Regions from separate parts of the Virgibacillus salidurans genome, predicted to be linked through region 2. Evidence: a T-box and tRNA genes for the amino acid it is inferred to sense, from the RefSeq annotation. Region 2 holds a T-box; the other holds one or more tRNA genes.
What was found. The T-box of region 2 lies ahead of leuS (leucine--tRNA ligase). A T-box ahead of a tRNA ligase gene usually reads a tRNA of that ligase, here a tRNA-Leu.
Positions count from the first base shown of each region.

Region 1: it has a tRNA-Leu gene. The T-box ahead of leuS (leucine--tRNA ligase) is inferred to sense a tRNA for this amino acid. The anticodon was not compared.

Region 1 is NZ_CP074373.1:995,920-999,313, forward strand. Features, by position in the region: rRNA gene rrf (5S ribosomal RNA) at 1-31, shown strand, start outside; tRNA gene KFZ58_RS05320 (tRNA-Asn) at 83-157, shown strand; tRNA gene KFZ58_RS05325 (tRNA-Ser) at 159-250, shown strand; tRNA gene KFZ58_RS05330 (tRNA-Glu) at 268-342, shown strand; tRNA gene KFZ58_RS05335 (tRNA-Val) at 423-498, shown strand; tRNA gene KFZ58_RS05340 (tRNA-Met) at 541-617, shown strand; tRNA gene KFZ58_RS05345 (tRNA-Asp) at 710-786, shown strand; tRNA gene KFZ58_RS05350 (tRNA-Phe) at 838-913, shown strand; tRNA gene KFZ58_RS05355 (tRNA-Tyr) at 933-1,017, shown strand; tRNA gene KFZ58_RS05360 (tRNA-Trp) at 1,034-1,107, shown strand; tRNA gene KFZ58_RS05365 (tRNA-His) at 1,118-1,193, shown strand; tRNA gene KFZ58_RS05370 (tRNA-Gln) at 1,201-1,275, shown strand; tRNA gene KFZ58_RS05375 (tRNA-Gly) at 1,279-1,353, shown strand; tRNA gene KFZ58_RS05380 (tRNA-Cys) at 1,365-1,438, shown strand; tRNA gene KFZ58_RS05385 (tRNA-Leu) at 1,446-1,527, shown strand; gene KFZ58_RS05390 (YczE/YyaS/YitT family protein) at 1,695-2,336, shown strand; gene KFZ58_RS05395 (Rossmann-fold NAD(P)-binding domain-containing protein) at 2,499-3,179, shown strand; gene KFZ58_RS05400 (hypothetical protein) at 3,312-3,394, opposite strand, start outside.
Region 2 is NZ_CP074373.1:2,307,970-2,311,363, forward strand. Features, by position in the region: gene leuS (leucine--tRNA ligase) at 1-2,062, opposite strand, end outside; T-box leader at 2,107-2,324, opposite strand; gene mnmM (tRNA 5-(aminomethyl)-2-thiouridylate-methyltransferase MnmM) at 2,432-2,995, shown strand; gene KFZ58_RS11920 (tetraprenyl-beta-curcumene synthase family protein) at 3,025-3,394, opposite strand, start outside.

The DNA of each region.
Region 1 (3,394 bases), 1.3 Mb from region 2:
TTGCCCCTGCAAGAGTAGGACGCCGCCAGACAATTCCAATTTGTAATAGCTTCACAATACAACAAATGCTCAAATTGATTATTCCACAGTAGCTCAGTGGTAGAGCTATCGGCTGTTAACCGATCGGTCGTAGGTTCGAATCCTACCTGTGGAGCCATGGAGAGCTGTCCGAGTGGCCGAAGGAGCACGATTGGAAATCGTGTAGGCCGTTACCGCGGCCTCGAGGGTTCGAATCCCTCGCTCTCCGCCACCTTACATATAATAATTGGCCCGTTGGTCAAGTGGTTAAGACACCGCCCTTTCACGGCGGTAACACGGGTTCGAATCCCGTACGGGTCACCAACTTTTTCAGCTCTTATTATGATATTTTTTTAAGAATTATGTATGATATAAATTATCAATGCATATGTCCCATGCAGTTCGGAGGATTAGCTCAGCTGGGAGAGCACCTGCCTTACAAGCAGGGGGTCGCAGGTTCGAGCCCTGCATCCTCCACCATTTTCAAAGTATAATGAAACAATTTTATATTATTTTCTATATCGCGGGGTGGAGCAGTCTGGTAGCTCGTTGGGCTCATAACCCAGAGGTCGTAGGTTCAAATCCTGCCCCCGCAACCAAAATATTTCAATTACCTACTTCGAATTACTTTTATGTTAATTGAAATAGTAGTGTACTTTAAATATTCACTTTAAATTAAATTCTAATAAATGGTCCGGTAGTTCAGTTGGTTAGAATGCCTGCCTGTCACGCAGGAGGTCGCGGGTTCGAGTCCCGTCCGGACCGCCATTTTAACATTTAAGCGAGTATTGTGAGAAAACTAAATGAATGATTTAACATGGCTCGGTAGCTCAGTCGGTAGAGCAACGGACTGAAAATCCGTGTGTCGGCGGTTCGATTCCGTCCCGAGCCACCATTCTTTATTTAAAATTGATGGAGGGGTAGCGAAGTGGCTAAACGCGGCGGACTGTAAATCCGCTCCCTCAGGGTTCGGGAGTTCGAATCTCTCCCCCTCCACCATTACTTTTTAAAATGTAGGGGTATAGTTTAATGGTAAAACGAAGGTCTCCAAAACCTTTGATGTGGGTTCGATTCCTACTACCCCTGCCATTTTTATATGGCGGTCGTGGCGAAGTGGTTAACGCACCGGATTGTGGCTCCGGCACTCGTGGGTTCGATCCCCACCGGTCGCCCCATAAAAATTGGGCTATAGCCAAGCGGTAAGGCATCGGGTTTTGATCCCGTGTACCCCAGGTTCGAATCCTGGTAGCCCAGCCACTTGCGGGAGTAGTTCAGCGGTAGAACACCACCTTGCCAAGGTGGGGGTCGCGGGTTCGAATCCCGTCTCCCGCTCCATTACTTTATATGGCGGTATAGCCAAGTGGTAAGGCAGAGGTCTGCAAAACCTTTATCACCGGTTCAAATCCGGTTACCGCCTCCATACACATGCCGGTGTGGCGGAATTGGCAGACGCGCATGACTCAAAATCATGTTCCTTCTGGAGTGCCGGTTCGATCCCGGCCACCGGTATCGAAACTAATCTAAATAAATATGTAATTGTCGCTGATCTCTGCAAATGCAGAATCAGCATTTTTTATTTTCAAGCACTAAAAAACAACCATCACGAAGATTCTGTTATTATGAGATATAGATTTATTTTTCTATAATTACAAACTCATGAAAGAAGGTTGATCCTATTGATACATATAATTCGCTGGTCTGTCTTCGTAATAGGCGTAATGTTTTTTAGTTTTGGTATTACTGTTGCGATAAGTGTGCAGCATCTTGGTATCCACCCGTGGGATGTGTTGAATGTTGCGCTTTTTGAGCGTGTTGGTTTATCGATTGGGTCATGGGCTATAATCATTTCAGGCTTATTAATTATTGTGTCATGGATACTTGATAAAAGGTATATTAAATTGGGTACATTTTTTAATGCGTTTTTAGTTGGGGCATTTGTAGATTTTTTTATGTGGCTTGATTTCTTGCCAAAGGCTACGTATGCTTGGCCGGATATACTTATTATACTCACTGGAATTGTAATTATGGGTGTAGGTGGTGGTATGTATAACGCGGCAGGGGTAGGTTCTGGTCCGCGTGATGGGTTTATGCTGTCGATCTCTGATAAATTGGGGTCTCCAATAAGAAGGGTTCGGATTATCACGGAGAGCTTGATTTTACTTCTTGGGCTAATTTTAGGTGGACCTGTATTTTTGTTTACGTTTATTTTTACTTTTATTCAGAGTCCCTTGTTTCAGTTTTCTTATCATAAAATTGGCGGATGGATTGATTTGATTGAGGCGGGTCTTAAAAGGCAATCTTCAAAATCCAGTGCATAGGCTAAAATAGTATTTTGCAATATGTTTAGAGCATGATTTTTAAATTTTCACTAGGGGAAAATTTAATTTTTGCTATTGTTTATACTCCCAAAATGCGCTTTTGACTTCTGCAGCATTCTTCTTTCCATGCTAGAATGGTAAAAAAAGTAGGGAGGAAGTTAGATGAAAGCAGTAAAGAATAATAGTGTTTATTTTCCTGACAAAGAGCAGGAGGATTTGCTTGGGGTACTTGATGAAATATTTTATTTTTTGATCCAGCATTTTGCTGAAACAATTATGGAAGAAACAGAGCATATCATTTCAAGGATGAATATATCAGATACGCTTGCTGAACGTATTTTCCCGCAATTAGTATGGTGGACAACGTTTTGTTCGCCTATTGGTTCTGAAAAGATCACAATTTTCCAGCACTATTTGCAATTAAATAAGCATAGATTTGAAAATAAAGGTAGTTTCACTCAAGATGTTTTAGTAAGCTGGCTATCGCTAAATCCAGGATTCTATCATGTACTTGAGTGTGAAAGTGAGAGTGACAGGGTATTTATTTTTAAGGATGTATTTGGTGGGGACACAAAGATTGTGCGTATCAACCAGAGAATTTTCCTAACGCCAAAACGTGGTGAAATAATAACCGGTTTATTGATACCAATGGGTAATGCTACATACATAACTCAAGGTGGATTATTTCATATCCCTGAGGAGTTAGCCCAGAAGGTTTTGCGTAAAATTATTCCTTACTTTAAGAAGCATGCTATATCTACCGACTACGACTTTAACCCGCAGCTGTATCCTTCACTTGCTATGATTACCCTGAACATGATGGAGAAAGTCTATGAAAAATAATGAAAATATAATTGAGCAACTAGCTGATGGTAAAATAAGAATTGTGTTAGTTGATGAATTAAAGAAAGCGCAAGATGAGAAAAAGTAATGAATGAATGACCAAAGAAATAGATGGATTTCTTTGGTCATCATTTATAAATGTAAATATTTTTCAATCGTAGTGGACATAGCTCTTTCTATATCATATGCATCGATTACATATTGTATTAGGAACC
Region 2 (3,394 bases):
TTCCTTCATTTACAAACACCATCATTTGTGAAATACCTGTATTGAAATGCAGATTCTCAAAGTCCTCTGTCACCTTTTTCACCGTTTCATTGTACACTTTATCTAAGGAATTATTACCTTTATCCACTACTTTATCAGACAGTGTACCATCATCATTTATAATCAGGCGCCATACTCGATCAAGAAAACGTCTTGCACCATCAAGTCCATTTGTTGACCAGGCAACCGCAGCATCGAGTGGCCCCATGAACATTTCATATAGGCGTAATGTATCTGCACCATGAGAAGCAATGATGTCATCAGGATTCACAACATTCCCCTTGGATTTACTCATCTTCTCATTGCCTTCACCAAGGATCATGCCTTGATTATACAATTTCATAAACGGCTCTTTCGTTGGAACAACACCAATATCATACAAAAATTTATGCCAGAAACGTGCATACAGTAGATGAAGCACGGCATGTTCCGCACCGCCAATATAAATATCAACCGGCAGCCATTCTTCAAGTGCTTTCGGATCTGCCAGTTGCTCTGTATTATGTGGATCGATAAACCTTAGAAAATACCAGCAGCTCCCTGCCCATTGTGGCATTGTGCTCGTTTCCCGGCGACCTTTCATCCCAGTGTTTGGATCTGTCACATTGACCCAGTCACTATTATTCGCAAGCGGGGATTCACCAGTCCCAGATGGCTTTATTTCTGTCATAACAGGCAACTCTAATGGAAGTTCTTCTTCCGGAACAGCTGTAGTTGTTCCATCCTCCCAATGAATAATAGGAATTGGTTCACCCCAATAACGCTGCCTTGCAAATAACCAGTCACGCAGGCGATAGGTAACTTTCCTCTCACCATGTCCATTTACTTCAAGCCATTCAATCATTTTTGTAATGGCATCATCTGTACCCAAACCATCGAGAAAATCGGAATTAACATGCTCTCCTTCACCAACATAGGCTTCTTTGGAAATATCTCCACCTGCAACAACTTCTTTTATAGGAAGCTCAAATTTCGTGGCAAATTCATAATCTCGCCCGTCATGGCCCGGGACAGCCATAATTGCGCCACTGCCATAACTCATCAATACATAATCGGCAACCCAAATCGGCATTTTTGCGTTATTGACCGGGTTAATGGCATACGTCCCTGTAAATACACCTGTTTTATTTTTTGCCAGATCCGTACGTTCCAGATCAGATTTCGTTTGAACTTTATCCAAATAGGCCTCAACCGCTTTCTTTTGTTCCGGAGTCACTATTTTTTCTACAAACGGATGCTCTGGGGCCAGTACAGCATAGGTTGCACCAAATAATGTATCAGGCCTTGTTGTAAATACCGTGAAATCCTTGTCATGCCCGTCAATTGTAAACATTACTTCGGCACCTTCTGATCGGCCAATCCAGTTTCGCTGCATATCCTTAATACTTTCCGGCCAATCGACCTCTTCCAAATCCTCAAGCAGACGATCAGCGTATGCGGTGATTTTCAGCATCCACTGTTTCATCGGTTTTCGAACAACCGGATGCCCGCCACGTTCACTTTTCCCATCGATCACTTCTTCATTAGCAAGCACGGTTCCGAGCGCAGGGCACCAATTAACCGCCACTTCATCCATATAGGCTAGCCCTTTTTCATATAGCTTGGTAAAAATCCATTGTGTCCATTTGTAGTAATTTGGATCTGTTGTACTTATTTCGCGACCCCAGTCATAGGAAAAACCAAGTTCCTGAATTTGCCTTTTAAATGTTGCAATATTGTGCTCCGTAAATGCTGCCGGGCTGTTCCCTGTATCAATCGCATATTGCTCAGCAGGCAGACCAAAAGCATCCCAGCCCATGGGGTGCAAGACCTCATATCCTTGCATACGCTTCATACGGGAAAAAATGTCTGTTGCCGTATACCCTTCCGGATGCCCTACATGCAGACCGGCTCCGGATGGATATGGAAACATATCCAGCGCATAGACCTTCTCTTTTTTGGAATACGTATCTGTTTTAAACGTTTTGTTTGCTGCCCAATATGCTTGCCATTTATTTTCTATTTCCTGATGATTAAAACTCATTTCAGCGTCCTCCTTTTATCAATAAAAAAAGCCACTCACCCCCAGAAAGGGACGAGAAGCTTGTATCTCCCGCGGTACCACCCAAATTATCGCATACGCTGCGATCACTTGTTTCCTTAACGCGGATTTACGACAGGAACTACTTTTTTTCGCCCCTGTAACATTAAAGGTGAGTTCATACATTTCTCAGGAGCAGTTTCCACCAACCACTGCCTCTCTATACCTGAGGAAATCTATTACTAATCCTCTGCAAAGTCGTTACATTATTTATATAGAATAGTAATGAATCACGCGCGCTTTGTCAAGGTAATTCCTTTACGAATCTGCTAAGATAGACATATTCTCATACGTAAGGAGCAGATCTGACACATGTTAAAAGGAATACTAAACGTTGCACACGATCTATTAGAAGATTCTATCGAAAATGGAGAATTCGTTATTGATGCCACATGCGGAAATGGCAATGACACCTTGTTTTTAAGTAAAGTCACAGGTGATGATGGTCATGTGCTCGCTTTTGATATTCAAGATCAGGCAATTAAAAATACAAAGCAGTTACTAAAGGAAAATAGCCAGAACAATGTAACATTCATTCAAGACAGCCATGCCAATATTTCGGATTATGTAGCTACAGAACAACAAATTGGTGGCGCCATTTTTAATCTTGGCTATTTACCCAGAAGTGATAAATCAATTATCACGAAAGGCAAATCCACAAAAACTGCTATCAACACAATTTTACACCATCTTAAAAAAGGTGGTCTGATCGTGGTTGTCGTATACCATGGTCATGATGGGGGCAAAGAAGAAAAAGAAGCTCTTTTAAAATATGTAAGTAGCCTCGAGCAAAAAGCGTTTACTGTTTTACGACATGGATTCGTTAACCAACAAAACGATCCTCCTTTTATTCTGGCCATCCAGAAAAGAAGATAAACCCTAGGATTCCTGTCGTTTCCTCAGGGTTATCTTTTCAATCTATAGTACATCTTCGTGTTCCAATGAAAAAATCGAGCTTGATGGCCGCTTATTTTCAATAAGTCCTTTGTCATTTCGAGACCACCATCTAATTTTTCCACCTTTGGATCACCTAAATATAACCCTACCAAACCTTGATAAACCATCTGATGAAATGAACGATTCGGTAAGCCGTCAACATGTTCATCCGACTGTTCGATAAAATAAATCAAACGTTTTTTCATCTCTTCCTGATCCGGATAATAGCTGCAGAAATTTAAATCCGCTTCCTCTATATCTTCTTGCTGATCAATATAATAATCCAATAAAATATGTAAGCCCTGTATATACGGGAAATAACCGGTATAAATTTTCTGA